3 regions of the Streptomyces sp. MMBL 11-1 genome follow, and region 1 is predicted to be linked to each of the others. Evidence: predicted binding sites of a transcription regulator. Region 1 holds the regulator's gene; each other region holds the start of a gene.
What was found. The regulator HrcA, encoded in region 1, represses chaperone genes, less so after heat shock. The targets are predictions, from matches to a motif close to TTNGCACTCNGNNNNNCNGAGTGCNAA.
Positions count from the first base shown of each region.

Region 2: groES (co-chaperone GroES) is a predicted target of HrcA. The motif match lies at 6,086-6,112, and genes of this name have one in related genera.
Region 3: groL (chaperonin GroEL) is a predicted target of HrcA. The motif match lies at 5,462-5,488, and genes of this name have one in related genera.

Region 1 covers NZ_CP117709.1:2,200,124-2,210,655, reverse strand. Annotated here, with positions in the region: gene PSQ21_RS09545 (ABC transporter substrate-binding protein) at 1-2,603, opposite strand, end outside; gene PSQ21_RS09540 (DUF3097 domain-containing protein) at 2,775-3,593, opposite strand; gene PSQ21_RS09535 (MBL fold metallo-hydrolase) at 3,667-4,482, opposite strand; gene hrcA (heat-inducible transcriptional repressor HrcA) at 4,644-5,660, shown strand; gene dnaJ (molecular chaperone DnaJ) at 5,661-6,803, shown strand; gene PSQ21_RS09520 (nitronate monooxygenase) at 6,937-8,010, shown strand; gene PSQ21_RS09515 (16S rRNA (uracil(1498)-N(3))-methyltransferase) at 8,007-8,753, shown strand; gene PSQ21_RS09510 (histidine triad nucleotide-binding protein) at 8,823-9,182, shown strand; gene PSQ21_RS09505 (ribonuclease Z) at 9,198-10,112, shown strand; gene PSQ21_RS09500 (adenosine deaminase) at 10,142-10,532, shown strand, end outside.
Region 2 covers NZ_CP117709.1:4,897,490-4,908,021, reverse strand. Annotated here, with positions in the region: gene PSQ21_RS21825 (LysR family transcriptional regulator) at 1-155, opposite strand, end outside; gene PSQ21_RS21820 (MOSC domain-containing protein) at 311-982, shown strand; gene PSQ21_RS21815 (outer membrane protein assembly factor BamB family protein) at 1,169-2,803, shown strand; gene PSQ21_RS21810 (SDR family NAD(P)-dependent oxidoreductase) at 2,952-3,725, shown strand; gene groL (chaperonin GroEL) at 3,897-5,522, opposite strand; gene groES (co-chaperone GroES) at 5,621-5,929, opposite strand; gene PSQ21_RS21795 (polysaccharide deacetylase family protein) at 6,303-7,226, opposite strand; gene PSQ21_RS21790 (THUMP-like domain-containing protein) at 7,388-8,611, shown strand; gene PSQ21_RS21785 (VOC family protein) at 8,680-9,144, opposite strand; gene PSQ21_RS21780 (MFS transporter) at 9,301-10,532, opposite strand, start outside.
Region 3 covers NZ_CP117709.1:4,418,457-4,428,988, forward strand. Annotated here, with positions in the region: gene otsB (trehalose-phosphatase) at 1-84, shown strand, start outside; gene PSQ21_RS19405 (alpha,alpha-trehalose-phosphate synthase (UDP-forming)) at 223-1,647, opposite strand; gene PSQ21_RS19410 (glucosyl-3-phosphoglycerate synthase) at 1,695-2,645, opposite strand; SAM riboswitch class I at 2,799-2,926, shown strand; gene thrC (threonine synthase) at 2,946-4,250, shown strand; gene PSQ21_RS19420 (MoaD/ThiS family protein) at 4,280-4,558, shown strand; gene PSQ21_RS19425 (cold-shock protein) at 5,001-5,207, shown strand; gene groL (chaperonin GroEL) at 5,651-7,273, shown strand; gene PSQ21_RS19435 (ABC transporter ATP-binding protein) at 7,577-9,586, shown strand; gene PSQ21_RS19440 (hypothetical protein) at 9,591-9,758, opposite strand; gene PSQ21_RS19445 (hypothetical protein) at 9,746-10,532, opposite strand, start outside.

The DNA of each region.
Region 1 (10,532 bases):
TAGGAGATGACGGTCTGCCCACTGGCGAACAGATCGTCCTCCCACGCCGCCCGCCCCGGCGCCAGCTCGGCGACCTCCCGCTCCGGGTGCAGCGCCCGCAGTGTGCGGTAGGCGTCCACGTAGAAGCCGAGGTTGTTTCCCTGGTCCAACGGGGCGAGCGAGCTGTGGTAGAGCGTGACGTTGGCCGCGATCGACGTGCTGTCGTCGAACGTCCCCTTCGTCAGATCGTCCCCGGTGAACACCGTCATCCGCCGGTCCGAGCACCCGGTGGTCTCCGACAGGCCACGCATCAGCGTCGGCACGTCCTCGACCCGCCCGGCGAAGTACAGCGCGTCGGGCACCCGCTCGGCCCGGCAGATGGTCGTCAGCGGGGTGTTCAGGCTCGCCCCGCCCGCCAGGTCGTACGTCACGTCCTTGCCCAGCCCGAAGCCCGCGTCGTCCAGCATCTTCCGGCCCGCGTCCCGCTGCTCGATGGTGTACCGGTCCAGGTCCCCGTTGACGTCCTCGCGCGACAGCACGAGCCCGTGCGGACGGTCGAGGTCCTTCGCGATCTGCCGGGCGACCAGCCCCAGCACATGCGTCTGCTCCTCGTCCGTCGCCGCGAGGCCGAAGTAGTTGGGGAACTCCCGGGGCAGGTCGCTGCTGGAGTTCGTCGTGTTCACCACCGGCAGCCCGGCCTCGCGCAGCAGCTTCACCGCCTTCTCGCTCTCCTGGGTGTTGCGGCCGAGGCCCACCACCCCGACCACCGTCGGATCCCGCCGGGCCACCTCGATGATCTTCCGTACGGCGGTGAGCTGCCGCAGCATGTCCTCGCCGCCGTTCGCGGTCAGCACCCGCAGCTTCACCGACCGGCGCACGGTCTTGTTCACCGCCCGCTGGTGGAGATAGACGCCGGTCAGTTCCTCCAGGCCCTTGCGGGTCGCCTCCCGGTCCTTGCCCGTGGCGGTGAGCGGACCGGCGTACACGACCGTCACGTACGTGTCGTCCGGCTCGATGTCGGCGTTCTCGTCCCGGATCGCCTGCTCGATCCGCTCGAAGGTGATGCCCTTCCCCGCCCCGTTCAGCTCCAGGTCGTTGCCCCGCGCGAAGAGCACCTCGGGCGCGGTCGCCACCCCCACGCACTCCCGGTCGTTGCCCTTCCCCTCCCAGATCGCGTCCGTGCTGCGGTCGGTCAGCGGCCCGTGGCAGTACGTGTCGCGCCAGTGTCCGGCCCACAGGAACGCCCCCAGCAGACTGCCCACGACGAGCACGGCGACGCTCGCCCGCGACATCACCCACCACGCCCAGGTCCGTCGCACCCGGTGGGTGACGAGCTGCGCGTGCGCGTGCTCGTGGGTCAGCTTCTCGGTGGACAGCGGCAGCAGCAGCACCCACGCCAGGGTCGCCGCCGCCCCCGGCGACTGGCCAAGACTCAGATCGTCCACCCAGCGCTCGTAGCGGGCCCGCGCCCCGGACGAACCGGTCGGCGCCCCGGGACCCGGCCGCTCCGGGGGCAGCGGCGGGGTGTGCCGCATGATCTCGGGGGCCTGGAGCGAGGCGAGCAGCAGCAGCGGATCCACCTCGCTGCGCCGCGACCGTACGCTGTTGATCGCGTTGATCAGCAGGATGCCGCCGTTGTCCTGCGTGGCCCGGGGCAGGAACACCACCGGCGGGACCGTGCGCTTGCTGCGCCGCCAGTCCAGGGAGTGCGGGCGGTAGTTGTGCCGCAGATCCTCCAGCAGCGCCTGCACCCGCAGCTCCAGATGGAACTGGCGCGCGTGCTCGTCTCCCGCCCCCGCGTCCGCCACCCGCTCCGCGACCGCCGCCGCCCGCGCCCGGATCACCCGCCACGAACCGCTCGGCGACAACCACGACCAGCCGTCCGACGGATGGCCGGTGCTGGACGCGGCCAGGGACGAGGTGGTGGCGAACCACCGGCTGGCGCGCCGCAGCCACAGCAGCGGCGGGGCGGCCCGGCTCGCCAGCCCCACCACGACGAGACCGATCAGCGCGAGGGCCGCCACCAGCACGGTCAGCAGCCAGTCGATCTCCCCCAGCAGCACGCTGAGGAGGGCGATGAAGAGCGCGCCGACGAAGGTCTCGGGACGCACCGACCGCCGCAGGGAGTCCCACCAGGTGCCCCGGCGGGGCCGGCCGGACCGCCAGCGCAGCCGGCTCAGCTGTTCCAGGATCCTTTCCTCGCGTACCGCGGAGGTGTTCCCGTCGGACTGCTCGACCACCGCCGCGGTGGCCTGCTCGATCGCCCCGAGCAGCCGCGAGCGGGGAAAGGAGAAGGTCTTGTACTGGGTGTTCTCGCGGGTCTCCCACGGCTTCTCGGAGAGCGTGCGCACCATGTCGAGCGCCGCCTCGTACGGGGTCGCCCCCTCGCCCTCCAGCTGCCGCACCGGCACCCGGCGTAACTCATTGGCCCGGTGCACCTGACGTACGAGCTGCTCCACCCGCGCGTCGATCTCCGGACCGGCCCCGGCGTCCGCCGCCTGGACCACGACGAGCGGCATCACCGGCCGGTTGACGCGGTACCGGTCGATCAGCTGCTGTATCAGGTGGAAGACGGCCGAGGCCGCCTCGTTGTCCGCACTGTCCCGCCACACCTCGCGCGCCATCGCCCCGTGCCCTTCCCCCGTGAGCCGTCCGGCTCGCGAACCGCCTGCCCGTTCTTCCCCCTCAATATCCGATGGTGCGTGTGGGGCGCAGGCATTCATAGGGATCGGCACGAGATCCTCTTCGACAGTCCTGCAACGCGCCGGTACCGGGCCGGTATCAGACCCCGGACATCAGTCCGGAAGGGTGACGAAATCGATCAATTCCTCCACTCGGCCCAGCAGTTGGGGTTCGAGGTCCTTGTAGCTGCGGACCTTGGACAGGATGTGCTGCCAGGCGGCCCCGGTGTTCTCCGGCCACCCCAGCGCCCGGCACACGCCCGTCTTCCAGTCCTGCCCCCTCGGCACCACCGGCCAGGCGTCGATCCCCACCGAGGACGGTTTCACCGCCTCCCACACGTCGATGTACGGATGCCCCACCACCAGCACATGCGCGCCGGTCACCCGCTCGGCGATCCGGGACTCCTTGGAGCCGGGCACCAGATGGTCCACCAGCACCCCCAGCCGGGCGTCGGGCCCCGGCGCGAACTCCCCGACGATCGCCGGGAGGTCGTCCACCCCCTCCAGGTACTCCACGACCACGCCCTCGATGCGCAGGTCGTCGCCCCACACCCGCTCCACCAGCTCCGCGTCGTGCCGGCCCTCCACATAGATCCGCCCCGCCCGCGCCACCCGGGCCCGCGCCCCGGGCACCGCCACCGAACCGGAGGCCGTACGGGTGGGACGCACCGGGCCACCGGGGGCCGGGCGTACCAGCGTGACGACCTTGCCCTCCAGCAGGAAGCCGCGCGGCTCCATCGGGAACACCCGGTGCTTGCCGAAGCGGTCCTCCAGCGTCACCGTCGGCCCCTGGGCCGTCTTCTCGCAGCGGATCACCGCCCCGCAGAAGCCGGTGGAGACCTCCTCCACGACCAGATCGGGCTCGGCGGACACCTCGGGCACGGGGGCGGACCTCTTCCACGGCGGGGTCAGGTCCGGCTGGTAGCTGCGCATGGGCACGACGATATTCGCCCGAACCGCGCCGGGCGTGGCGGACCCGGCCATGACCGGCGAGACGGTCCGGGGCTCATTCCCTGTCGAAGGACACGTCGAAGGACGCGTCGAAGGACGCGTCGAGGGACGCGTCGAGGGACGCGTCGAGGGACGCGTCGAGGGACACGCCGAACCGCTCCGCCAGCGCCCCCCGCTGCGCCCGCACGAACGCCGCGTCCACCACCGCCCCGTGCCCCGGTACGTAACGAGCGTCCTCGCCGCCCAGCGCCAGCAACCGCTCCAGCGCGGCCGGCCAGCGTGAGGTGATCGCGTCCCGGCCCGCCTGCGGCTCGCCCGACTCCTCGACCAGGTCGCCGCAGAACACCACCGGAGGCTCGCCGTCCGTGCCCGGCACCAGCACCGCGAGGTCATGGCCGCTGTGTCCGGGGCCCACGTTCGCCAGGAGCACCTGACGGCCGCCGCCCAGGTCGAGCGTCCAGTCGCCGCACACCTCGTGGTGCGGGACCACCAGCGTGTCCGCCGACCGGGCCGCCTCGCCCTCCGGTACGCCGTGGCGCACCGCCGAGGCGCACAGGCCCTCCGCCCCGTCGCGCAGCAGGGCCGCGATGCCCACCGCCCCGTACACCTGCGCCCCGGCGAACGCGGCGGTGCCCAGCACATGATCGAAGTGCGGATGGCTCAGTGCGATATGCGTCACTCTCCGCCCGAGCAGCGCCTCGGCCTGCCGCCGCAGCTCGACGCCCTCGCGCAGCGTGGCGCCGGTGTCGTACAGCAGTGCGCCGTCCTCCCCGGCGACCAGCGCGGCGGTGGCATCCCAGCGGGGAAGGCGCCGCCTGCCGATACCGTTGCCCAACCGCTCCCAGCCGAAGTCTTCCCAAGCGACGTCCATACCACGACGCTAGCGGCAACGGCGCGCGGTCTCGTGGGGGCGTGGCCGGTCGCCCTTGCCCCGGCCCCACCCCACCCCCGTACACTGACGGCGGGATTGCTGGCACTCGAACGCACCGAGTGCCAGACAGACACCGAGAAACACAGCTGGAGGTGTGCGCGATGCTCAGCGAACGCAGACTCGAAGTGCTGCGCGCCATCGTCCAGGACTATGTCGGTACCGAGGAGCCCGTCGGTTCCAAGGCGCTGACCGAGCGGCACCGGCTGGGGGTCTCCCCGGCCACCGTCCGCAACGACATGGCGGTGCTGGAGGACGAGGGCTTCATCGCCCAGCCGCACACGAGCGCGGGACGCATCCCGACGGACAAGGGGTACCGCCTCTTCGTCGACAAGCTCGCGGGCGTCAAGCCGCTGTCGTCGCCCGAGCGGCGGGCCATCCAGAACTTCCTCGACGGCGCGGTCGACCTCGACGACGTGGTCGGCCGGACGGTGCGGCTGCTCGCGCAGCTGACCCGGCAGGTCGCCGTCGTGCAGTACCCCTCGCTGACCCGCTCGACGGTGCGGCACGTGGAACTGCTGGCGCTCGCCCCCGCCCGGCTGATGCTCGTCCTGATCACGGACACCGGCCGGGTGGAACAGCGTATGATCGACTGTCCTGCGCCGTTCGGCGAGACATCGCTCGCGGATCTGCGGGCCCGGCTCAACAGCCGGGTCGTCGGACGCCGCTTCTCGGATGTCCCGCACCTGGTGCAGGAGCTGCCGGAATCCTTCGACAGCGAGGACCGCGGGACGGTGTCCACGGTCCTTTCCACCCTCCTCGAAACCCTGGTCGAGGAGACGGAGGAGCGGCTGATGATCGGCGGCACCTCCAACCTCACCCGCTTCGGACACGACTTCCCGGTGATGATCCGGCCGGTGCTGGAAGCACTGGAGGAACAGGTCGTCCTGCTGAAGCTGCTCGGTGAGGCGACGGACTCCGGCATGACCGTACGGATCGGGCACGAGAACGCCCACGAGGGGCTCAACTCCACGTCCGTCGTCGCGGTCGGCTACGGTTCGGGCGACGAGGCAGTCGCCAAACTCGGCGTGGTCGGACCGACCCGCATGGACTACCCCGGAACGATGGGAGCGGTACGCGCAGTGGCACGTTACGTCGGACAGATCCTGGCGGAGTCGTAAGTGGCCACGGACTACTACGCCGTACTCGGCGTGCGCCGCGACGCATCTCAGGACGAGATCAAGAAGGCATTCCGTCGGCTCGCACGCGAGCTGCACCCGGATGTCAACCCGGACCCGAAGACCCAGGAGCGGTTCAAGGAGATCAACGCCGCTTACGAGGTGCTCTCGGACCCGCAGAAGAAGCAGGTCTACGACCTCGGCGGCGACCCGCTCTCCGCCGGTGGCGGCGGCGGTGGCGGCGCGGGAGGTTTCGGAGCCGGCGGCTTCGGCAACTTCTCCGACATCATGGACGCGTTCTTCGGCAACGCCGCGCAGCGCGGACCCCGTTCGCGGACCCGCAGGGGCCAGGACGCCATGATCCGGCTGGAGATCGACCTCAACGAGGCGGCCTTCGGCACCACCAAGGACATCCAGGTCGACACGGCCGTCGTCTGCAACACGTGCAGCGGCGAGGGCGCGGCCCCCGGCACCTCCGCCCAGACCTGTGACATGTGTCGCGGTCGCGGCGAGGTCTCGCAGGTCACCCGGTCCTTCCTGGGCCAGGTCATGACCTCGCGGCCCTGCCCGCAGTGCCAGGGTTTCGGCACGGTCGTGCCCACCCCGTGCCCGGAGTGCGCCGGCGACGGCCGCATCCGTTCGCGGCGCACCCTGACCGTGAAGATCCCCGCGGGCGTCGACAACGGCACCCGTATCCAGCTCGCCGGCGAGGGAGAGGTCGGCCCCGGCGGCGGCCCGCCGGGCGACCTGTACGTGGAGATCCACGAACTGCCGCACGCCGTGTTCCAGCGGCGCGGCGACGATCTGCACTGCACGGTCACCATCCCCATGACGGCCGCGGCCCTCGGCACCAAGTGCCCGCTGGAGACGCTGGACGGCCTGGAGGAGATCGACATCCGGCCCGGCACCCAGTCCGGCCAGTCCGTGCCCCTGCACGGGCGGGGCATCACCCACCTGCGGGGCGGCGGGCGGGGCGATCTGATCGTGCACGTCGAGGTGACGACCCCGTCCAAGCTCGACGCGGAACAGGAGCGGCTGCTGCGGGAGTTCTCCAAGCTGCGCGGCGAGGAACGGCCCCTGGGTCAGTTTCAGCCAGGCCAGCAGGGTCTCTTCTCCCGTCTGAAGGACGCGTTCAACGGCCGCTGAACCGCTTTCCGCCTTTCACCGCACCGCCCGCCGGTTCACAACCGGCGGGCGGTGCGGCGTACGGCGGGAGAACCGGTCACGGTGTCGCCTGGCTGATTCGGCCCTGTTGGACGGGACGTGGCACGATGCGGTCATGTCCTCCGAGTTGACCGATCTCTGCCGGTATCCGATCGTGCAGGCCCCTATGGCGGGCGGCACGTCCGGGCCCCAGCTCGCCGGGGCCGTCGCCGAGGCCGGCGGGCTCGGATTCCTGGCCGCCGGGTACAAAACGGCGGACGGGATGTACAACGAGATCAAGCAGCTGCGCCGGCTCACCGCCGGACCGTTCGGCGTCAACCTCTTCATGCCGCAGCCCGCGCTCGCCGACCCCAGCGCCGTCGAGGTCTACCGCCACCAGCTCGCCGGCGAGGCCGCCTGGTACGAGACCCCGCTCGGCGACCCGGACAGCGGCGGCGACGACGGCTACGAGGCGAAGGTCGCGATCCTGCTGGAGGACCCGGTTCCGGTCGTCTCCTTCACCTTCGGCTGCCCGACCCGCGACACCCTGGACGCCTTCGCCAGGGCCGGGACCCACACCATCGTCACGGTCACCTCGGCCGAGGAGGCCCAGAGCGCCCAGTGGGCGGGCGCCGACACCGTCTGCGTCCAGGGCGTCGAGGCGGGCGGCCACCAGTCCACCCACCGCGACGACCCGCAGCTCGACCAGACCGGCACCGGGCTGCTCTCCCTCATCACCCAGGTCCGCGAGACCGTGCAGATCCCGATCATCGCGGCCGGCGGCCTGATGCGCGGCGCGCAGATCGCCGCCGTCCTCGCGGCGGGCGCGGACGCCGCCCAGCTCGGCACCGCCTTCCTGGTCTGCCCCGAGTCCGGGGCGCACCCGCTGCACAAGCAGGCCCTGACCAACCCGCTGTTCGTCCGCACCGAGCTGACCCGTGCCTTCTCCGGGCGGCCCGCCCGCGGCCTGGTCAACCGCTTCGTCCGCGAACACGGCCCCTACGCCCCCGCCGCCTACCCCCAGGTCCACTACGTCACCAGCGGGCTGCGCAGGGCCGCCGCCAAGGCCGGGGACGCCCAGGGCATGGCCCTGTGGGCCGGACAGGGCCACCGGATGGCCCGGGAAGTGACCGCGGGCGAGCTGATCGAGCTGCTCGTGGCCGAACTGGAGGCCGCCCGGTCGGCCCTGAGCGTGAGGAGCCCCCGGTGACCGCACCGGTCTTCGTCGTCGAACAGATGCCCGCCGGGCCGGAGTTCGTCCTGGAGGGGCCGGAGGGACGGCACGCCGTCTCCGTCAAGCGGCTTCAGCCCGGCGAGGACGTCGTCCTCACCGACGGGCTCGGCCACTGGGCGGAGGGCGTCGTGCGGACCGCCGAGGGCAAGGACCGGCTCACGGTCACCGGCCTCGACACCCTCCACGAGGAGCCCGCGCCCGCCCCGCGGATCACCGTCGTCCAGGCGCTCCCCAAGGGCGACCGCGGCGAACTGGCCGTCGAGACGATGACCGAGACCGGCGTCGACGCGATCGTGCCCTGGCAGGCGGCCCGCTGCATCACCCAGTGGAAGGGCGAGCGCGGCGCCAAGGCCCTGACGAAGTGGCGCAGTACGGCGAGGGAGGCGGGAAAGCAGTCGCGCCGGGTCCGCTTCCCCGAGGTGACCGACGCGCTGACGACCAAGCAGGTCGCCGCCCTGCTCGCCACCGCCGACTTCGCCGGGGTCCTCCACGAGGACCGCGACCACGACAGCACCCCCCTCGCCACCGCCGAACTCCCGGCCTCCGGCAGCCTCGTGCTGGTCGTCGGACCGGAGGGCGGCGTCTCCCCGCAGGAACTGGCCGTCTTCGCCGAGGCGGGCGCCCGCCCCTACCGGCTCGGCCGCAGCGTCCTGCGCACCTCCACCGCCGGGACGGCCGCGACCGCGCTGCTGCTCGGGCGGACCGGGCGCTGGGGCTGAACAACGCCCGCCGGGCCGGGGATAGCATGCCCCTGTACCGATCACCAGCGAACGAGGAGGCCCGGCGCCATGGCGGGAGAGCCGCAGTCCGACTGCCTGTTCTGCAAGATCGTCTCGGGAGACATCCCGGCGACCATCGTCCGCGAGAGCGAGACCACCGTCGCCTTCCGCGACATCAACCCGCAGGCCCCGACCCACGTCCTGGTCATCCCCAAGGCCCACTACCCGGACGCCGCCTCCCTCGCCGCCGCCGAACCGCTCGTCGCCGCGGACGTCCTGCGCGAGGCCGGAGAGGTCGCCGCCGAGGAGAAGGTCGACGGCAGCGGCTACCGGATCATCCTCAACACGGGCTCCGGCGCCGGCCAGACCGTCTTCCACGCCCACGCACACGTCCTGGGCGGCCGCGGCCTCCAGTGGCCCCCCGGATAACGGAGCCCCCGACCCATGTCCGTACGCGAGCTGGTGGTGCTCGGCACCGCCAGCCAGGTCCCGACCCGGCACCGCAACCACAACGGCTACCTGCTGCGCTGGGACGGCGAGGGCATCCTCTTCGACCCCGGCGAGGGCACCCAGCGCCAGATGCTGCGGGCCGGGGTCGCCGCGCACGACATCGACCGGATCTGCGTCACCCACTTCCACGGCGACCACTCCCTCGGGCTCGCCGGGGTGATCCAGCGCATCAACCTCGACCAGGTGCCGCACCCGGTGACCGCGCACTACCCGGCGAGCGGGCAGCACTTCTTCGACCGGCTGCGGTACGCCACCGCCTACCGCGAGACCGTCGAGCTGAACCAGGCCCCGGTCGCCGGGACCGGGGGAGTCCTCGCCACCACCCCCGGGTACACGCTGGACAGCGCGAAGCTCTCGCACCCCGTCGAGTCGTACGGCTACCGCCTCACCGAGCCCGACACCCGGCGCATGCTGCCCGCCCTGCTGAAGGAGCGCGGCATCGCCGGACCGGACGTGGGCCGCCTCCAGCGCGAGGGTGTCCTCGGCGGCGTCACGCTGGAGCAGGTCTCCGAGGAACGGCGCGGACAGCGGTTCGCGTTCGTCATGGACACCCGGCTCTGCGACGGGGTGTACGCGCTCGCCGAGGGCTGCGACATGCTCGTCATCGAGTCGACCTTCCTCGACGAGGACGAGAAGCTGGCCGTCGACCACGGGCACCTGACCGCCGGACAGGCCGCCCGGGTGGCGAAGGAATCGGGCGTCCGCCACCTCGTGCTGACCCACTTCTCCCAGCGCTACGGCGACCCCGGACTCTTCGAGACCCAGGCCCGCGCCGCCGGGTTCGACGGCGAACTCACCGTCGCCCAGGACCTGATCCGGGTCCCGCTCCCCACCCGGCACCACCCCTGATCCGCCCCCACCCCTGTTTGCGAGACACCGTGCACCTCCCCAAGGCAGAACTCCACCTCCACATCGAAGGCACCCTCGAACCCGAGCTGGCCTTCGCCCTCGCGGAGCGCAACGAGGTGGACCTGCCCTACTCCACCACCGACGAACTGCGCGCCGCCTACCGGTTCGCGGACCTCCAGTCCTTCCTGGACCTGTACTACGCGCTGATGGCCGTCCTGCGCACCGAGGACGACTTCGCCGAACTCGTCGACGCCTACCTCGCCCGCGCCGCCGCCCAGGGCGTCCGGCACGCCGAGATCTTCTTCGACCCGCAGGCTCACACCGCCCGGGGCGTCCCGATCGGCACCGTCATCGAGGGGCTCGGCCGGGCGCTGGAGCGCAGCGAGGAGAAGCACGGCGTCTCCACCCAGCTGATCATGT
Region 2 (10,532 bases), 2.7 Mb from region 1:
GTGCGGATCAGCAGCGTGGTGCCCGCCGACGACTCCAGGGCCTTCATCTGCTGGCTGACGGCGGGCTGGGTGCAGCCGAGCTCACGGGCTGCGGCGGAGAACGAGCCGGTGGTGGACACGGCGCGCAGGACACGGAGGTGGCGGGCTTCGATCACGCTGCCATCATAAGGAATTCTTGGGGGCGGGGCGAGTTCACGAGAAGGGCCTTTGAGGTCCCGGGGAGGGCGGAGTGGGTCAGGCCCTTCCGTCCGGGTCGACCCCGGCGTGATCCGGAACGAAAGCCCTGCGGGGCAGCCCTTAGCGTGACCGTATGAAACTGCTGACCGTGAACATCGGGAAACCCCGCCCCTCCGCACAGACCGACGGCCCGGGTGGCGTCACCGGGATCGACAAGCGACCGGTGGAGGGCCCGGTCGAGGTCCTCGACCCCGGGCCCAGGGCCGGTGGCGGTGGCAGCGGGCTGGCCGGGGACGCGGTGTGCGACCTGCGCCATCACGGCGGCAGCGACCAGGCGGTGTACGCCTTCGCCCGGGAGGAGCTGGACGCCTGGGAGCGGGAGCTGGGCGGCAGGAAGCTGGCCAACGGAGTCTTCGGCGAGAACTTCACGACCCTCGGTCTGGACGTCAGCGGCGCGCGGATCGGCGAGCGCTGGCGGGTGGGCGCGGACCTCGTCCTGGAGGTGACCTCGGGCCGTATCCCGTGCCGGACCTTCGCCCACCACCTCGGGGAGCGGGGATGGGTCCGGCGGTTCACCCAGCGGGCCGCCACCGGCGCGTACCTGCGGGTGATCGAACCGGGCGCCGTCCGTGCCGGGGACCCCATCGAGATCGTGCACCGGCCGGACCACGAGGTCACCGCCGCCCTGCAGTTCCGGGCGGTGACGACCGAACGCACCCTGTTGCCCGCGCTGCTGGCCGCCGGTGATGCTCTGCATCCCGAGGCGCTGCGCACGGCGCGGGAGTACGCCGCGCGGCAGGGCTGAGGACCGGGCGGGCGGTCGGTCCGGTCCGGGGGAAGCGGCGGCCCGGCCCGGTGACGTGGCGTCATCCGTCGCGGTGCGTGGGGGCCTCGCGGCGGGAACTGGACCGGTGTGCGGTGCGTCCACCACCAGTGACCTGTGCCCGAGGAGAGGTCTTCGGGCCACGTGGCCCGTCTCAGGGGGAAGACCATGCCCGACCCGCAGCAGCCCTGGTACACCCCGGGCCCGCCGCAGCAGCCCGTGCCGGGCAACCCGTACGCCTCGGAGGGCGCCGATCCCGGGGGCGGGCCGCCGCCCGGGCCGGGCTACGGGCAGGGCTACGGGCCACCGCCCGGGCCGGACCTCGGGGCGCCGGCCGAGCCGCCGCCGGGCCGTCGCCGCTTCGGCCCGGGGCCGGTCATCGCCGCGGTCGTGGCGCTGGTGCTCGTGGTCGTGGCGGGCGGGGTGTACGGCCTCACCGACTGGGGACGGGATGATCCCGCGAAGCCCGTGGCGGAGAAGTCGCCCGGCCCTTCCGGTTCGGCGTCCCCGTCCCGTACGCCTGCGGCGGGCGCCCCGAAGCCGGGCCGCATTCCGACGACGGCGGAGGTGTCGGCCGCGCGGAAGCCGGGCGAGTCGTCGGCGTGGATCGCCGACGACCAGGCCGACATCCCCAAGCAGATCAACAAGGTCCACGACCTGTGGATCGTCGGCGACACCGCCGTCCAGGCGCTGTACCGGAAGGTCACGGCCTACCGGCTCTCGGACGGCGCCGAGGTCTGGAACATCGACCTGCCCTCCTCCGTGTGCGAGACACCGGCCAACCCGACGCCCGACGGCAAGGTCGTGGTCTTCCGGCACGAGAGGCCGGACAACGAGCGGGGCAATCTCTGCAACCAGATGCAGATGATCGATCTGAAGACGGGGAAGCAGGGGTGGCACAAGAAGCTCGACGAGCCCGGTGACGAGGACAGTACGTTCATCGTCTACAGCGCCATCAGCGGCGATGTCCTCTCCGTGGCCCGGGGCCAGCGGGCCGTCACCTACCGGATGGACGACGGGAGCAAGCTCCACGAGATCCCCTCGGAGAAGAAGGGGGCGTGCTTCCCCACCGGTGTGGCGGGCGGCGCCGCCCGGCTGCTGGTGAGCTCCGACTGCATGGTCTCCATGGACCGGAGCAAGAACTACGGCCAGTTGCGCGAGTTCGATCCCCGGACCGGCAAGGTCCTGTGGCGCCACCGGACGAAGACCGGCTGGAGCTTCGGCGCCCTGATCTCCATGGACCCGGTCGTCTTCACCACCTACAACAACGAGGACACCGCGAGCGACTGGCGGATCACGGTCCTGGATCCGGGAGGCAAGCACCGCGTGACCTTCGACGCCCGGGACAAGGGGTTCGAGCACTGTGCCGGAAACGGAGGCGGCGATGACATCCAGCCCTGCCGGGGCGCCTCGGTCGACAAGGGCCTCATCATGCTGGGCGGCACCGCACAGGTCGGCGCGTACGACGTGAGGACCGGGAAGTTCCTGTGGGGCATCAAGTCCGACGATCGTCGCCACCTGTACGCGCTGCGCGCCGAGGACGGCACGTCGATGCGCATCTACGAGGCCGCCGGTCCGAGCACCCCCGGCCGGACCTTCCTCATGGGTCCGCGCGGCGCCGGCACGGAGACGGAGGTCGTGAAGCACCCGGCGGCGACCGCCGCGTGGGAGTACGAGATGTTCATGGGGCACACGGCCTACGTCGACGGACGGCTCGTCCTGACGTCGACGACCGTGAGCGGCGACGAGAACCACAAGCCCGTGCGCGAGGCCCGCATGCTGTCCTTCGCCGCCGCGCCCTGACCCGTACTGAGGGATCTCCCCTCCCTGTGCACGACGTGCGGTTCCGGGCCCTGGACGTGGACGGGAAGAGGCCGGAGCCGGCGCCGCGGGGGCGCGGGGCAGCGGGCGGGTGGGCCACCGGAACACGCGGGGCACTAACGTGCCGCGTATGACGACTGCACTGATCACGGGCGCGACGGCGGGCATCGGGGCCGCGTTCGCGCGGCGGCTCGCGGCCCAGGGGCACAACCTGGTGCTGGTGGCGCGGGACACCGCGCGGCTGCGCGAGCAGGCCACCGAACTGCACGACCGGCACGGCATCGAGGCCGAGGTGCTGAGCGCCGACCTGTCCACGGACGGCGGGATCGAGGCGGTCGAGAAGCGGCTCGCGGAGCGCACGCACCCGGTCGACCTGCTGGTCAACAACGCCGGGTTCGGCAACAAGGGGCGCTTCCTGGAGGTGTCCATGGCCGATGAGCTGACGATGCTGAAGGTGCACTGCGAGGCGGTGCTGCGGCTGACCTCGGCCGCCGTCACCGGGATGAGGGAGCGGGGCCGGGGCGGGGTCGTCAACGTGGCGTCGGTGGCGGCGTTCGTGCCGCGCGGTACGTACGGGGCGTCGAAGGCGTGGGTCGTGCAGTTCACCCAGGGCGTGGCGCGGGATCTGGCCGGGTCGGGGGTGCGGCTGATGGTGCTGTGCCCGGGGTTCGTGCGGACGGAGTTCCACGAGCGGGCCGGGATGGGCACGGACAACATCCCGGGCTGGATGTGGCTCGACGCGGACAAGCTGGTGGCGTCCGCGCTGACGGATCTGACGCGGGGGAAGACGGTGTCGATCCCGGACCCGCGCTACAAGGCGCTGATGGGTCTGGTGAAGGTCGCCCCGCGTGGCCTGCTCGGCGGGGTCACCTCACGGACGGGGCGCAAGTACGGCCCGCGGTAGCCGCTTCGACGGTCCGCGGCAGCGGCCTCGCCCGCCTCTCTGCGCGGTCGGGACGGTCGGCGCGGTGCGGTGCGGTGCGGTCGAGTCGGGACGCACCGAGGCCCGGCGCCCCCTCGACGGGAGTGCCGGGCCTCGGGCGTACCGAACGGCGTACCGAGCGGTGCGGCCGTACTAGTGGGAGTGGCCGTGGCCGCCGTGCCCGGCGTCGGCCTCTTCCTCGGCCGGCTTCTCGACGACCAGGGTCTCGGTCGTGAGCAGCAGCGACGCGATGGACGCGGCGTTCTCCAGGGCGGAGCGGGTGACCTTGACCGGGTCGATGACGCCGGCCTTGACCAGGTCGCCGTACTCGCCGGTGGCGGCGTTGAAGCCCTGGCCCTTGTCGAGCTCGGAGACCTTGGAGGTGATGACGTAACCCTCCAGGCCGGCGTTCTCGGCGATCCAGCGCAGCGGCTCGACGGCGGCGCGGCGGACGACCGCGACACCGGTGGCCTCGTCGCCGGTCTTGCCGAGGTTGCCCTCCAGGACCTTCACCGCGTGGACGAGGGAGGAGCCACCGCCGGAGACGATGCCCTCCTCGACCGCGGCGCGGGTGGCGGAGATGGCGTCCTCGAGGCGGTGCTTCTTCTCCTTGAGCTCCACCTCGGTGGCGGCGCCGACACGGATGACGCACACGCCGCCGGCCAGCTTCGCGAGGCGCTCCTGGAGCTTCTCGCGGTCCCAGTCGGAGTCCGTGGACTCGATCTCGGCCTTGATCTGGTTGACGCGGCCCTTGACGTCCTCGGAGTTGCCCCCGCCGTCGACGATGGTCGTGTCGTCCTTGGAGACGGTGACGCGGCGGGCGGTGCCCAGCACGTCGAGACCGGCGCCGTCGAGCTTGAGGCCGACCTCCTCGGCGATGACGGTCGCACCGGTGAGGGTGGCGATGTCACCGAGCATGGCCTTGCGGCGGTCGCCGAAGCCCGGGGCCTTCACCGCGACGGCGTTGAAGGTGCCGCGGATCTTGTTGACGACGAGGGTGGAGAGCGCCTCGCCCTCGACGTCCTCGGCGATGATCAGGAGCGGCTTGGAGGCGCCGGCCTGGATGACCTTCTCCAGGAGCGGGAGCAGCTCCTGGATGGAGCCGATCTTGCCCTGGTGGATCAGGATGTACGGGTCGTCGAGGACGGCCTCCATACGCTCCTGGTCGGACACCATGTACGGGGACAGGTAGCCCTTGTCGAAGGCCATGCCCTCGGTGAACTCCAGGTCCAGGCCGAAGGTGTTGGACTCCTCGACGGTGATGACACCGTCCTTGCCGACCTTGTCCATCGCGTCCGCGATGAGCTCGCCGACCTGCGGGTCCTGCGCGGAGAGCGCGGCCACGGCGGCGATGTCGGCCTTGTCGTCGATCGGGCGGGCGGTCGCGAGGAGCTCCTCGGACACGGCCTTGACCGCGGCGTCGATGCCCTTCTTCAGGGCGGCCGGGGAGGCGCCGGCGGCGACGTTGCGCAGGCCCTCGCGGACGAGCGCCTGGGCCAGGACGGTCGCGGTGGTGGTGCCGTCACCCGCTACGTCGTTGGTCTTGGTCGCCACCTCCTTGACGAGCTGCGCGCCGAGGTTCTCGTACGGGTCGTCGAGCTCGACCTCACGCGCGATGGTGACACCGTCGTTGGTGATGGTCGGAGCGCCGAACTTCTTGTCGATGACGACGTTGCGGCCCTTGGGGCCGATCGTCACCTTGACCGTGTCGGCAAGCTTGTTGACGCCGCGCTCAAGGGCGCGACGGGCGTCCTCGTCGAACTTCAGAATCTTCGCCATGGGCTGTGTTCCCTCTCAAAATGAACTGCGCCCCTCGCCGCCCGGCTAGTTATTTCGCAGGGGGCCAGGGGCGCAGAACACAAGCAAACGTGGGTGAATTACTTCTCGACGATCGCGAGAACGTCGCGGGCCGAGAGGACGAGGTACTCCTCGCCGTTGTACTTCACCTCGGTGCCGCCGTACTTGCTGTACAGGACGACGTCGCCGGTCTTGACGTCGAGCGGAAGCCGCTCGCCGTTCTCGAAGCGGCCCGGGCCCACGGCGAGGACGACGCCCTCCTGGGGCTTCTCCTTCGCGGTGTCCGGAATGACCAGGCCGGAAGCCGTGGTCTGCTCGGCGTCGAGCGGCTGGACCACAATGCGGTCCTCAAGCGGCTTGATCGCAACCTTGGAGCTGGTGGTCGACACGATCCGGTCTCCCCCTTCGGAGATCTCACGGGGTTTAACAGTCTGTGGGCGGCGACCTGACCGGCCCGTCGTCGCGGGTGCCGGACCTGCCCTGTCGCGCAAGGTGGTGCTGGCACTCTCCAGGGGGGAGTGCCAGACCTGAGACTATGACCGCGATTAGCACTCGGTCAAGCGGAGTGCCAATTCACCACCCTCGCGCCGTCTCGATCGCGGCTCCGTCGGATCACCCTTCCGGACAACGTGGGGGCGGAGCGCCGCGTTCCGTACGACGGGGACGGTGCGGAGATGCCGCAGCGGGGGCGACAGCGACGCGTGCGCGCGCGGCGGGGGGCCGGGCGCGCACGCGCGGGTCGGATACGGGGTGGGGCGCGGGTCAGACGTAGTCCTCCAGCTTCGCCACCGCGTACCCCTTGTCGGTAATGGTCTTCATGACCTGGCGGATCATGTCGGGCATCGAGCCCTTCCAGTCGTCCTCGCCCCGGAAATGGGTGAGGACGATGTCGCCGGGGTGCAGGTCCCGGTCCCACTCGCGCCATTCCATGTGGTCGGGGAAGGCCTCGGAGGACCACAGGGGTACGGCGGTGATCCCGCAGGACTTGGCGACGACGAGCGTGTCGCGGTTGTAGTTGCCGTAGGGCGGGCGGAAGAGGGTGGGCCGCTTCCCGAAGTGCTTGAGGATCTTCTCCTGCTGGCCGCAGATCTCCCGCTTCTGCTCCGCGCGGGAGAGGCCGGGCAGATAGCGGTGGTTGAGCGTGTGGTTGCTGATGACCACCCCGCGCTTCTGCATCTTCCTGAAGTAGCCGTAGTCGTCCTTGGTGACGTAGTCGCTGATGAACGCGCTGTACGGGATGTCCAGTTCGGTCATCATCCGCAGCAGTTCGGGATCCTTCTCCGCCCCGTCGTCCATCGTCAGGAAGACGATCTTCTCCTTGGTCGGGACGGTGGTGAAGACGGGCGGCAGCCCGCCGTCGTCCCGGACCTCGAAGCCCTCGCGGGTGGTGAGGCGCGGCTTCGCCTTCGGCGGCTCGGGGGCCGCGAGCGGGGTCTTGGCGAGCCCCCACTTCTTCGCGGCGACCGCTCGTCGGGCCTGCTTCTTCCTGAGCGCCTCGGCGTACGTGTCCAGGGCGCGGGCGGGCCCGGCCTGCGGAGCGGCCTCGCCCGGCTGGCCGGCGGCGGGCTTCGCGGGTCCGCCGGAAGTCCCCGTGCCACTGCCGCCCGTCTCCGCCGCGCACCCGGAGGCGACGGCGGCGGCCAGCAGGGCCGCCAGCACGACGGTGCCCGTCCTGTGCCACTTCATGGCCGATTCTTCTTTTTGTCGTACTAGCTGCATGGCGCCGCATCCTGCCAGCCGTCGGCCCGCCTCCCGCCCCGACACCGCGAGCGGTGCGGCCCCGTCCCCCGGCCGGCCCACAGCGGCCTTCAGCGGTGCGGGGAGCGGCACTCCACGCACCGGCCACAATGGACCGGGTGAACGCAACGACCCCCTCCGCCCCGGCCGACGACCCCGCCCGCGCCGCCTTCGCCGCGCTGCGCACCCCCGAGGGCGAGCAGCTGCTGGCCGAGCTGCGCGACCACGATCCCGCCGACGAGCTGGCCGCCGCGACCCGGCTGCGCCGTACGCACCCGGCGGAGCTGGTGTCGGCGGCCCTGGGTCAGGCCCGGCTGCGGCAGCGGGCGGTGGCCAAGTTCGGGGCCGAGGACGCCTACCGGATGTACTTCACGCCCAACGGGGTCGAGCAGGCCACCCGTACGTCGGTCGCCGCCCACCGTGCCGCGCGGTTCGCCGGGCTCGGCGTGCGGAGCGTGGCCGACCTGTGCTGCGGCATCGGCGGCGACGCCCTCGCCCTGGCCCGCGCCGGGATCTCCGTCCTGGCCGTGGACCGCGACCCGCTGACCGCCGAGGTGGCCCGCGCCAACGCCGAAGCGCTCGGCCTGGAAGGGCTGATCGAGGTGCGGTGCGCCGATGTCACGGAGATCGACACCGCCCCGTACGACGCGGTGTTCGTGGACCCGGCCCGGCGCGGCGGACGCGGCCGCATCTTCGATCCGGAGGCGTACTCACCGCCGCTGTCGTGGGCGGCGGCCGCCGCGCTGAAGGCCCCGAGGGCGGCGCTGAAGATCGCCCCGGGCGTGCCGCACGAGGCGATCGGCCCGGAGGCGGAGGCCGAGTGGATCTCGGACGGCGGCGAGGTGAAGGAGGCGGTGCTCTGGTACGGGGAGGGCTTCGCACCCGGCGCGTTCCGGGCCACGCTGCTGCCCTCCGGGGCGACCCTGACCGCCCCGGCACCGCTGCCCGCCCCGCCGGTGGGCCCGGTCGGGCGCTATCTGTACGAGCCGGACGGCGCGGTGATCCGGGCGCATCTGGTCGCCGACATCGTGGAGCGGTGCGGAGGGCGGCTGGTGGACGAGACGATCGCGTACGTCACGAGCGATACGCGGTACTCCGCCCCGTACGTCTCCGGGTACGAGATCACCGACCGGCTGCCGTTCAACATGAAGAAGCTGAAGGCGCTGCTCCGGGAGCGGGAGGTCGGCGTACTGACCGTCAAGAAGCGCGGCTCGGCGGTGGAGCCGGAGGAGCTGCGTCGCCGGATGAAGCTGAGCGGTCCGCACGCGGCGACGGTGTTCCTGACCCGGGTGGCGGGGGCTCCGACGATGCTGATCGGCCATCCGCTGGGCTGACCCGCCCGGCGGGACCCGTCAGGATGCCCACCACCCGGCGACGGTGCGCCAGGGAGGCCGGGGTCCGTTCAGGCGTCGCGCAGTGCCTGGATGTCCAGCTTGCCCATGCCGAGCATCGCCTTCATGGTCCGATCCGCCTTCGCCGGGTCCGGGTCGGCCAGCAGGCGCGGCAGCTCGTTCGGCACGATCTGCCAGGAGACCCCGTACTTGTCCTTGAGCCAGCCGCACTGGCCTTCCTCGCCGCCCTCGGAGAGCGCGTCCCAGAACCGGTCCACCTCGGCCTGGTCGGCGCAGTCCACGGAGAGCGAGATCGCCTCGGTGAAGGGGAACTGCGGGCCTCCGTTGAGACCGATGTAGTCCTGGCCCGCGAGCCGGAATCCGACGGTGAGCACGGAGCCCGTCTCGCCCGGGGCGGACTCGCCGTAGTGGGTGACGTCCAGGATGCGGGAGTCACCGCCGAAGATCGCGACGTAGTGTTCGGCCGCCTCCTCGGCCTTGCCGTCGTACCAGAGACAGGGGGTGATCTTCTGCATGGTCTTCTCCTCGTCGGACCGTCCCACGCGTCCGGGCCGGGCGGTCCGGACGTCGTGGAAGGTAGACCCGGCCCGCCGCCCGAACTCATCGGACCGGACACGCCCGCCCCCTCCCTCACCCGCGCGGGCTCAGCGGGAGGCCTCGTCCGTACGGGCTCAGCGGGAGGCCGCGTCTCCCTCCCGCCCGACGCCCCGGCCCCGCCCGACGCCCCGCCCGACGCCCCGGTCCGCGCCCGGCGGCCCGCCGAGGGCCCTCCGCTCCGCCGGCAACAGGACGTACGCCGCCAGCGCGGCCGCCGCCAGGAGTCCCGCCGCGGCCCAGAACGCGGCCGCGTACCCCGAGGACAGCCCGGTGGGGCCGGTGGAGCCGCCGGTGACCCGGGCGGCGACGGTCACCAGGACCGCGAGGCCGAGCGAGCCGCCGACCTGGCGCGAGCTGTTGAGCAGCCCCGAGGCCATGCCGGTCTCGCCCGGGGCCACGTCGGTCGTCGCGGCCGTGCCGAGCGGGACGAAACAGAGCCCGATGCCGAAGGAGCAGAGCAGCGACGGGCCGAGGATGGAGACGAGGAAGCCGCCGTCGACCGTGGCGTTCGCCGCGAACCAGGCCATGCCGAGCGCCGCCAGCGTCGCGCCCACCGCCATCAGCCGCCGGATGCCGAGCGCGGCGACCGCCCGGGTGGCGAGGACCGAGCCGGCGACGACGCCCACGCAGAACGGCAGGAACGCGAACCCGGCGGCCGTCGGCCCGAACCCGAGGATCAGCTGCATGTAGAGCGAGACGAAGTAGAACGCGCCGAACTGGGCCGAGGCCAGCAGCAGGCAGAACAGGTTCGCGGTCAGCACCGGCCGCCCCCTCAGCAGGCCGGGCCGGAGCAGCGGGGAGGCGGTCCGCAGTTCGACGGCGACGAAGGCGGCCAGCAGGATCACCGCGGCGCCGAGGGAGGCAAGCGTGGTCGCCGAGGACCAGCCGTGTTCCGAGGTCCGCACCAGGCCGAGGACCAGCAGCGTCGTCCCGGCCGTGACCAGCAGCGCCCCGGCCACGTCCGGCCGCGCCCCGGCCCGGCGCCCGCCGCCGACGGGCCCGGTGCGCGCGGCGGCGGCCAGCGCGAAGGCGACGATCGGCACGTTGACCAGCATCACGGACCGCCACCCCGTCGCGTCGGTGAGCACTCCGCCCGCCAGCACCCCGACCGCGCCGCCCGCCGCGCCCGCCATGCCCCACAGCCCGAGCGCCCGGGAACGGGCGGGCCCGGCCGGGAAGGCGAGGGTGATCAGGGCGAACGCCACCGGGGCGAGGGCCGCCGCACCGACGCCCTGCACGGCCCGCGCCGCCACCAGCGACCCGGGCGACCAGGCAAGCCCGCCGGCCAGGCCGGCCAGGCCGAAGA
Region 3 (10,532 bases), 2.2 Mb from region 1:
GAACTGGCCGAGCGCGCGGACCTGTCGGTGCCGGGCCCGGCCGCGGTGGTGGATTTCCTGGCGGCCCTGGCCGAACGGTTGTAGCGGGCCGGCCGGTGCGCCGGGCCGCCCGTCTGAGCGGCTGCCCGGCGCGAGCCCCGGGTCCGGGCGAGCCCTACCGGCAGAAGCACCCCGGCGCGCGGCCGGGGCCCTTCCTCCGGGTCGGCCCCGCCCCGTGGGCCGTCACCCCTGGCGCAGCGCGTCCAGCTGGTCCAGGAACCACTGCTGGGGCGGCAGTGCGGTCGCGGCCTCGGCCAGCCGCTTCGTGCGGCCGGACCGCTCGTCCGCGCTCATCGTCAGCGCCTCGTGCAGGGCCTCCGCCGTGCCCGTCACGTCGTACGGGTTCACCACGATCGCGTCCGCGCCCAGTTCCTCGTACGCCCCCGCCTCCCGCGACAGCACCAGCGCGCAGCCGTGGTCGGAGACGACGGGCACCTCCTTGGCGACCAGGTTCATGCCGTCGCGAATGGGGTTGACCAGGGCCACGTCCGCCAGCCGGTACGCGGCCAGCGAGCGGGCGAAGTCGTCCTTGACGTGAAGGACGACCGGCGTCCAGCTCTCGGTGCCGTACGCTCCGTTGATCTCCGTGGCCAGGGACTGCACCGCCGCCGTGTAGTCCCGGTAGACGGCCAGGTCCTGCCGGGAGGGGTAGGCGAAGGCGATGTGCACGACGCGCTCGCGCCACTCGGGGTGGGCGTCGAGCAGGGCCCGGTACGCGTGCAGGCCGCGCACGATGTTCTTGGACAGCTCGGTGCGGTCCACCCGGACGATGGTCTTCCGGCCCTCGCCCACCTGATCGCGCAACGCCGCCATCCGCTCGTCCACGTCCGCCTCGTGCGAGCGCCGGCGCAGGAAGTCCGCGTCGGCCCCCAGGCCGTGCACCCCGATCCTGGTCCGGCCCGTCCCGCCCAGGATCTCCGTGCAGCAGCCGATGAACGCGTCCGCCCAGCGCCGGGTCAGGAACGCGGCCCGGTCCGCGCCGAGGACGCCGCGCAGCAACTGCTCCGCGATGTCGTCGGGCAGCAGCCGGAAGTAGTCGACGGGCGCCCACGGGGTGTGCGAGAAGTGGCCGATCCTGAGATCCGGGCGCAGCTCACGGAGCATGCCGGGGACCAGGGCCAGGTGGTAGTCCTGGACGAGGACCGACGCCCCGGGGCCCGCCTCCTCGGCGAGCGCCCGGGCGAAGGCCCGGTTGTACGTCTCGTACGAGGCCCACCGACGGCGGAACTCCGCGTCGAAGACCGGCTCGACGGGCGTCTGGTAGAGCAGGTGGTGGACGAACCACAGCACCGAGTTGGCGATGCCGTTGTACGCGTCGGCGTGCACCTCCGCGTCGATGTCGAGCATCCGCACGCCCGCTTCGCCGACCCCGCGCCGCACCGCCTCGCGGTCCCCGTCGCCGAGGGCCGCGCAGACCCACAGCTTGTCGTCGACGGCGCTCAGCCCGGAGACCAGCCCGCCGCCGCCGCGTCTGGCGTCGAGCGTCCCGTCCTCGCCGAGCGTGTACGAGACGGGGCCGCGGTTGGACGCGACGAGGACCCGGGCGGTGGAGGCGGCCACGGGCTCGGATCCGGGTTCGGTTTCGTGTTCGGCGTGCTCGGAGACCATGTAGCGGAACCTAGCCCGTTCGGGAAGCCCCCAAACGCCTCAAGGCGTCAAGCGGCCCATCGCTCCGCGTACTCCGCGATCTCCCGCATCGGCGGCCGCTCCTCCGTGTCCACCGCATGGGTGCGGGGCACGAAGCCGTCCTCGCCGCGCTCGAACTGGGTCAGCACGGGCCGCACCAGATGGCCCCGGGAGAGCCGCAGCTGCGCCGTGCGGTAGATCGCCGCCGCCATCCGGCCCAGTGCCTGCCCGTCCTGGTGGCGGTGGACGCGCACGCCGACGTCGACCTGGCCCAGGGCGTCCAGACCCACCGTGTGCAGCGCGTCCACCAGCAGCCCCAGCTCCACTCCGTAACCGACCGGGAACGGCAGCCGCTCCAGCAAGGACCGCCGCACCGCGTACTCGCCGCCCAGCGGCTGAACGAACCCGGCCAGCTGGGGCCAGTGCAGATTGAGCAGCGGGCGCGCCACCAGCTCGGTGACCCGGCCGCCCTGCCCCGCGCTCTTGCCGAGCGGGCGGTCGTACATCGCCTTGACGAACTGGACGGACGGGTCGGTGAGGAGCGGCCCGACCGTACCCGAGACGAAGTCCGCCGAGAAGTCTCTGAGATCGGCGTCCACGAAGCAGACGATCTCACCACTGGTCACCAGGAGTGAGCGCCACAGCACCTCGCCCTTGCCGGGCAGGGCCGGTATCCGGGGCAGGATCGCGTCCCGGTGGACCACCCGGGCGCCCGCCGCCCGGGCCACGGCGGCGGTGGCGTCGGTGGAGCCGGAGTCGATCACCACGAGTTCGTCGACGAGCCGGACCTTCTCCATCAGCTCCCGGCGGATCGTCGCCACGATCGCACCGACCGTGGCCTCCTCGTTCAGGGCGGGCAGCACCACGCTCACCGACGTGCCGCGCGGATCGGCCTCCCGGGCGTCGGTGAGCCGGTTCAACGGGCGGTCGCCGGACGACCAGGAACGCCTGGTCAGCCAGCGTTCCACCTCTTCGAGCACGGTCGGCACTCCCTGTGTGTGATCCATCTCGCGGTTCGGACGACTATCTCAACGGTCCGGTGCTTCGGTTACAGTCTTGAACAACGCGTATGGCCGTCGCATGTCGGGGTCGGACCGCACACAAACGCCTGGATCGAAGATCCAGCGCCATAGAGCTCATCCAGAGGGACTGAGGGAACGGCCCGTTGAAGTCCCGGCAACCCTCCCGCCGACCGCGAGGTCACGGTGGGGAAGGTGCCAATTCCGTCTTGCGGCGAAATGCGTCGCGAGGAAGATGAGGAGAAAGGGACCTCCGCCATCATGGCTGTTCAGACCGTTGCAGGCAGCACCGCTTCTTCTTCCGCCCCGGCCGTCGATCTCGGTCCCGCCGCGGCGCTTTCCTGCCGCGAGTGCGGCGAGCGTTTCGAGCTCGGCCCCCTCTTCGCCTGCGCGTCCTGTTTCGGGCCGCTGGAAGTGGCCTACGACCTGCCCACCGGCTCCCCGGAGGAGCTGCGGAAGGCCATCGAGGCCGGCCCGGACAACATCTGGCGTTACGCCCCGCTGCTGCCGGTGCCCGCCGACGTCGCGGAGAAGCCCAACATCAACCCCGGCTTCACCAAGCTCGTCAAGGCCGACAACCTCGCCCGTGAGCTGGGTGTCACCGGCGGCCTGTACGTGAAGGACGACTCCGGCAACCCGACGCACTCCTTCAAGGACCGCGTCGTCGCCATCGCCGTCGAGGCCGCCCGCGCCTTCGGCTTCACCACCCTCTCCTGCTCCTCCACGGGCAACCTGGCCGGAGCCGTCGGCGCAGCCGCCGCCCGGGCCGGACTGCGCTCCTGCGTCTTCATCCCGCACGACCTGGAGCAGGGCAAGGTCGTGATGGCCGCGGTGTACGGCGGTGAGCTGGTCGGCATCGAGGGCAACTACGACGACGTCAACCGCTTCTGCTCCGAGCTCATCGGCGACCCGCTCGGCGAGGGCTGGGGCTTCGTCAACGTCAACCTGCGCCCGTACTACGGCGAGGGCTCCAAGACGCTGGCGTACGAGATCTGCGAGCAGCTCGGCTGGCGGCTGCCCGACCAGATCGTCATCCCGATCGCGTCCGGCTCCCAGCTCACGAAGATCGACAAGGGGTTCCAGGAGCTGATCAAGCTCGGCCTCGTCGAGGACAGGCCGTACAAGATCTTCGGCGCCCAGGCCGAGGGCTGCTCCCCGGTCTCCGCCGCCTTCAAGGCCGGTCACGACGTCGTACGGCCCCAGAAGCCGAACACCATCGCCAAGTCGCTGGCCATCGGCAACCCGGCGGACGGCCCGTACGTCCTGGACATCGCCCGCCGCACCGGCGGCGCGGTGGAGGACGTGACCGACGAGCAGGTCGTCGACGCGATCAAGCTGCTGGCGCGCACCGAGGGCATCTTCGGCGAGACGGCGGGCGGCGTGACGCTCGGCGTGACGAAGAAGCTCATCGAGGCGGGCGTCATCGATCCGGCGCTCACCACCGTCGTCCTGAACACCGGCGACGGGCTCAAGACGCTGGACGCGGTCTCCGCGACCTCCCAGGCCACGGCGACCATCAAGCCGAGCCTGGACGCGTTCCGCGCCGCGGGCCTCGCCGCCAACTGATCACCCGAGACTTCAGGAAGGCACCCACCATGAGCGTCAAGGTCCGCATCCCCACCATCCTCCGTACGTACACGGGCGGCCAGGCCGAGGTCCCGGCGGAGGGCGCCAAGCTCTCCGAGGTCATCGAGTCCCTGGAGAAGGACCACCCGGGCATCGCGGCCCGGGTCCTGGACGACCAGGGCAAGCTCCGCCGCTTCGTGAACGTGTACGTCAACGACGACGACGTGCGCTTCGAGGGCGGGCTGGACGCGGCCACGCCGGACGGCGCGGGCGTCTCGATCATCCCCGCGGTCGCCGGCGGCTGCTGAACCGCCGGGCCGCCTCCCGGCGGCCCCATCGCACCTCTGTGTGACCACCATTGCCCCCTCCGCGAGAGAAGCGGAGGGGGCAATTCTGCATGGTTGAGCACGGTAGAGTTGGGGAAGCACCGTCCGCTGCTCGTGCCGCCCGCATATGAGAATGCGCCTGGCCCCGATAAGAAGCAGCCAAAGTACGTGAACCCTTTGTGGCATAAGTGCCCTTTGTCTGGCCCGACTTGCCCGTAAATCTCTGCAAACCCGCATATTCGCGTGTTCTTCCCTGCCCAGAATTCTCGTCCGATTGACCTGTTGCAGAGGGCAGTTGGGCGGATACATTCGGCCGCGGTCGACGCGCTGCGGCGCCGCGCACCCTCTCCTGTCGGAGGGTGAGTTCCGACCCGGGCCCGCGAAGTGCGGTCCCGTGCAAGGGCCAGTAATAGGGGAGTTAGGCATGGCTCAGGGCACCGTCAAGTGGTTCAACGCGGAGAAGGGGTACGGCTTCATCGCGGTCGACGGTGGTGCGGATGTTTTCGTCCACTACAGCGCGATCCAGATGGACGGGTACCGCACCCTCGAAGAGGGTCAGCGAGTTGAATTCGAGATCTCGCAGGGCCAGAAGGGGCCCCAGGCCGACATGGTCAAGCTCGCCGTCGGCTGAGCTCGGCGCGGTCGTCCGACGACACTACTCACGCACGCAGGGCCCGGCTCCCGGATCAGGGGACCGGGCCCTACGTGCGTCCCGGCGTCGCGGCGTCCCGGCGTCCCGGCGTCCCGGCGTCCCGGCGTCCCGGCGTCCCGGCGTCCCGGCGTCCCGGTGTCGCGGACCGCGTTCGGCGGGTGCTGACGGCCCCGCCGGGCGGGCGCCGTCATTCACATCCGATGGGCGCCGTTGTCCACATCCGGAGAGGGACGCTTGCACTCGCAGGGGTCGAGTGCTAATCATTGGCGTTAGCACTCTCCAGGTGAGAGTGACAGAAACTTGGACCGGGCCGGTGAGGCCCGCAGGCGCGGTGGGGCAAGGAACCACCACGCAGGCAGGCCGTCCGTCGCGGGCGCCTCTCGGTCCGGAGAATCCACCCCTGTCCGGGAGGACCACTTCACATGGCCAAGATCATCGCGTTCGACGAGGAGGCACGGCGCGGTCTCGAGCGCGGGATGAACCAGCTCGCCGACGCCGTCAAGGTCACCCTCGGCCCCAAGGGCCGTAACGTCGTCCTCGAGAAGAAGTGGGGCGCGCCCACGATCACCAACGATGGTGTTTCCATCGCCAAGGAGATCGAGCTCGAGGACCCGTACGAGAAGATCGGTGCGGAGCTGGTCAAGGAGGTCGCCAAGAAGACGGACGACGTCGCCGGCGACGGTACGACCACCGCCACCGTTCTGGCTCAGGCTCTCGTCCGCGAGGGTCTGCGCAACGTCGCCGCAGGCGCCAACCCGATGGCCCTCAAGCGGGGCATCGAGAAGGCCGTCGAGGCCGTCTCCGCCGCTCTGCTGGAGCAGGCCAAGGACGTGGAGACCAAGGAGCAGATCGCTTCGACCGCCTCCATCTCCGCCGCCGACACCGAGATCGGCGCCAAGATCGCCGAGGCGATGGACAAGGTCGGCAAGGAAGGCGTCATCACCGTCGAGGAGTCCCAGACCTTCGGTCTGGAGCTTGAGCTCACCGAGGGTATGCGCTTCGACAAGGGCTACATCTCGGCCTACTTCGCGACCGACATGGAGCGTATGGAGGCGTCGCTCGACGACCCGTACATCCTGATCGTCAACTCGAAGATCGCCAGCGTCAAGGACCTGATCCCGCTGCTGGAGAAGGTCATGCAGTCGGGCAAGCCCCTGCTGATCATCGCCGAGGACGTCGAGGGCGAGGCGCTCTCCACCCTGGTCGTCAACAAGATCAAGGGCACGTTCAAGTCCGTCGCCGTCAAGGCTCCGGGCTTCGGCGACCGCCGCAAGGCCATGCTCGCGGACATCGCCATCCTCACCGGTGGCACCGTGATCTCCGAGGAGGTCGGTCTCAAGCTGGAGAACGCCGGCCTGGACCTGCTCGGCCGTGCCCGCAAGGTCGTCATCACCAAGGACGAGACCACGATCGTCGACGGTGCCGGTGACAGCGAGCAGGTTCAGGGTCGCGTCAAGCAGATCCGTGCCGAGATCGAGAACTCCGACTCGGACTACGACCGCGAGAAGCTCCAGGAGCGTCTGGCGAAGCTGGCCGGCGGCGTGGCCGTCATCAAGGCCGGCGCCGCCACCGAGGTGGAGCTCAAGGAGCGCAAGCACCGCATCGAGGACGCGGTGCGCAACGCCAAGGCCGCCGTCGAGGAGGGCATCGTCGCCGGTGGTGGCGTGGCTCTGCTCCAGGCCTCGGCCGTCTTCGAGAAGCTCGACCTCACGGGCGACGAGGCGACCGGCGCCAACGCCGTGAAGCTCGCGCTGGAGGCCCCGCTCAAGCAGATCGCCGTCAACGGTGGTCTTGAGGGTGGCGTCGTCGTGGAGAAGGTGCGCAACCTGCCGATCGGTCACGGCCTCAACGCCGCGTCCGGCGAGTACGTCGACATGATCGCCGAGGGCATCATCGACCCGGCGAAGGTCACGCGCTCCGCTCTGCAGAACGCCGCGTCCATCGCCGCGCTCTTCCTCACCACCGAGGCCGTCATCGCCGACAAGCCCGAGAAGGCCGCCGCGGCGGCTCCGGGCGGCATGCCGGGCGGTGACATGGACTTCTGATCCGCCGCGGAGCCCCGGGCCTCTCCGGGTGCCTCCGGCTGATCGAAGTTCGCGTACGTCCCACAGGGGCGGTACCTCTTCACGGAGGTGCCGCCCCTGTGGCGTTTCCCGGCCGACGGGCCGGGGCGTGCGGGGCGGCGCGCACCGCCCGCGTCCGGTCCGACCGGTGGGCTGGAGTGCGGGCGGGCTTTGCCGTTCTCCCCGCATGCTTGGGCGCGGGGCGGGGGCCGCACGGTCGCGAGCAGGCGGAACCGGCGGATCTGCGTCCCTTGATGATGGTGACGGCTGACGGAGGGGGTCCGGGTGAGCACGGTGGCGGGGACGACGCGAGCGGGCGAGAGCGGGAACGAGGGCGAGGGCGAGGGCGAGGAGGACAGGGGTGAAGGGGAGGAAACGCTCCGGGAGCCCGTTGAGCAGTCGGCCAGGGGGGATGTGGGGCAGCGGGCCGGGAAGCCTGTTGAGCAGTCGGCCAGGGGGGCCGTGGGGCAGCGGGCCGGGGAGCCCGTGGAGCCCGGGGAGCCCGTGGAGCCCGTGGAGCGGGAGCAGGCCGGAGATTCCGCCGAGGGCGAGCCGGGCGCCGGCCCCTCCCCTCTCCGCCTCCTCCTCTCCCGGGTCCGTCCGCACCGCGGCGTTCTCGTCCGCGCGGGCCTGCTCTCGCTCGCCGGATCCGCGGCGGGTCTCGCGATGCCGCTGATGGCGAAGCACGCGGTCGACGCGTTCGCCGCGGACCGTTCGCCCGCGGGGCCACTCGTCGCACTGACCGCGCTCGTGCTGGTCGGAGCCTGCCTCTCCGCGTACGGGCGCTACCTCATGTCCCGTACGGGAGAAGGCGTCGTCCTCCGCGCACGTGACCAACTCGTGGGCCGCATCATGCGGTTGAAGGTCCCGGCGGTGGACCGGCTGACTCCGGGCGACCTCCAGTCACGGGTGACCAGCGACACGACCCTGCTGCGGACGGTCCTCTCCAGCGGTCTGGTCGAGTCGTTCAACAGCGTGCTGATGCTGCTGGGGACGATCGGCTTCATGGCGTACATGGACCTGACGCTGCTCGGCGTGACGCTGGTGGTGATCGTCGGCATCGGCGCCGTGACCTCCCTGCTGATGCCGCGCATCCAGCGGGCCCAGCTCCGCGCCCAGGAGTCCGTGGGCGCGATGGGCGCGGCACTGGACCGGGTGCTCCAGGCGTTCCGCACGGTCAAGGCGAGCGGGGCGGAGGAGCGGGAGACGGCGGCCGTCGCGGCGGCTGCCCGGCACGCGCACGACCGGGGCGTCTCGGTGGCGCGGTGGTCGTCGGTCTCCGACGTCACCATGGCGATGTCGATCCAGCTGGCGTTCCTGGCGGTGCTGGGCGTGGGCGGCGCGCGGGTCGCGTCCGGCTCGCTGGAGATCTCGTCGCTGATCGCGTTCCTGCTCTACCTCTTCTATCTGATGGGCCCGATCGGCGGTCTGGTCGAGGGCTGGACGGGCTTGCAGAGCGGGCTCGCGGCGGTGCGCAGGATCGACGAGGTCGAGTCGCTGCCCGGCGAACCGGCCGCCGACCCCGGAGCCGTACGGCAGGAGATCCCCGCGACTCCGCTCGGCGTCACGTTCCGGGACGTGACGTTCGGCTACGGGGATGAGCGGGCGCCCGCGCACAAGGGGGTGACGTTCGACGTTCCGACCGGCGGTCTGGTCGCCCTGGTGGGCCCGTCCGGGGCGGGCAAGTCGACGGTGTTCAGCCTGCTGGAACGCTTCTACGACCACGACGGCGGCACGATCACCGTCGCCGGCCGGGACATCCGGGACTGGCCGCTGGCCGAGCTGCGGGGCTCACTGGCGTACGTGGAACAGGACGCGCCGGTCCTGGCCGGGACGCTGCGGGAGAACCTCCTCTTCGCCGCCCCGGACGCCGAGGAGAAGGTCCTGACGGAGGCGGTGTCCCGTACCCGCCTGGACTCCCTGGTCGACCGGCTGCCGGAGGGCCTGGACACGGCGGTGGGCCACCGGGGCGTCACGCTCTCCGGCGGCGAACGCCAGCGGATAGCCATCGCCCGGGCCCTGTTGCGCCGCCCCCGCCTCCTGCTGCTCGACGAGGTCACCTCGCAGCTGGACGCGGTCAATGAGCAGGCGCTGCGGGACGTGATCCTCGAACTGGCGGCACAGACAACGGTGTTGGTCATCGCGCACCGCCTCTCCACCGTCCGGCACGCGGACCGCATCGTGGTCCTGGAGGACGGCCGGGTCCGCACGGCGGGCACGCACGAGGAGTTGATCGCCGGGGACGACCTGTACCGCGAGCTGGCGACGACGCAGCTCGCGGCAGACGCGCGGTGAGGCTTCAGCGAGCGTGGTTCTTGAGCTCCTCGGTGTCCGGGGTGATGGAGACGGGGTCGGGGAGCACGGCAGGGTCTCCGTAGTCGTACGAGTGCTGCTGGCGGTAACGGCCCTTGTCGGGCCCGCTGTGGACGACGAGCGTGCCCGACTCGCGGTCGATCAAGAGGTACACCGGTATGTCCTCTCGGATCGGGGGGTCAGGCCCGCCCGGACCGCGTTCATCCGGTCCCGTACGCCGGTCGGCTGCACGGCCCCCGGCGGGCCGACCGGCGGCTGCGGGGACGGTCCCCGGCACGGCCGGCAGAGGCCGCCGAGCAGCGCTTCGGGCGCGCCGGGGGCCCCGCACTCACCGCACTCCAGGGTGCGCAGGACCGTACGGGGGCCGGGCAGGACCCGCTCGGGCGGCAGCTTGTCGCGCAGCCGCCGTTCGACGAGGCGGGCGGCGCAGTGGACGGGCGACGGCAGCCCGCCGGTGAGGGCGTGCAGCAGCTCGGCCTCCGTGGCGCCCCGCGCGAACCACTCGCTGACCTGCGGTTCCAGATGTGCGCAGTCGGCGGCGGACAGCGTCAGCGCGGGGGCGGTCCGGCCGAGCGCCGCCAGCAGGATGAACGCCCGCGAACGGGTCGGCCGCCGGGGCTCGTCCGGCGGGGCGTCACCCCGGGTGAAGGCGTTCCACCAGTCGTCCTCGCGTGCGGTGCGGGAGAAGAAGGTGCGGGTCACCCAGAGCATGACCTCGTCGGTGATCACGCACTCGCTGCCGCGCCGCAGATGGCCCGCGTCCTGGAGCCGGTTGAGGGTCGTGCCCAGGGCGCACTGGCCGTAGGGGAGGTGCTTGGCCAGGGTCTTCACGGAGATGTCGGACCCGTCGGGCAGCCGGTCGATGTAGGCGGCGACGGCGGCGTCGCGGGGGCGGAGGTGGGCGAAGTCCCGGTCGGTGCGGGGGCGT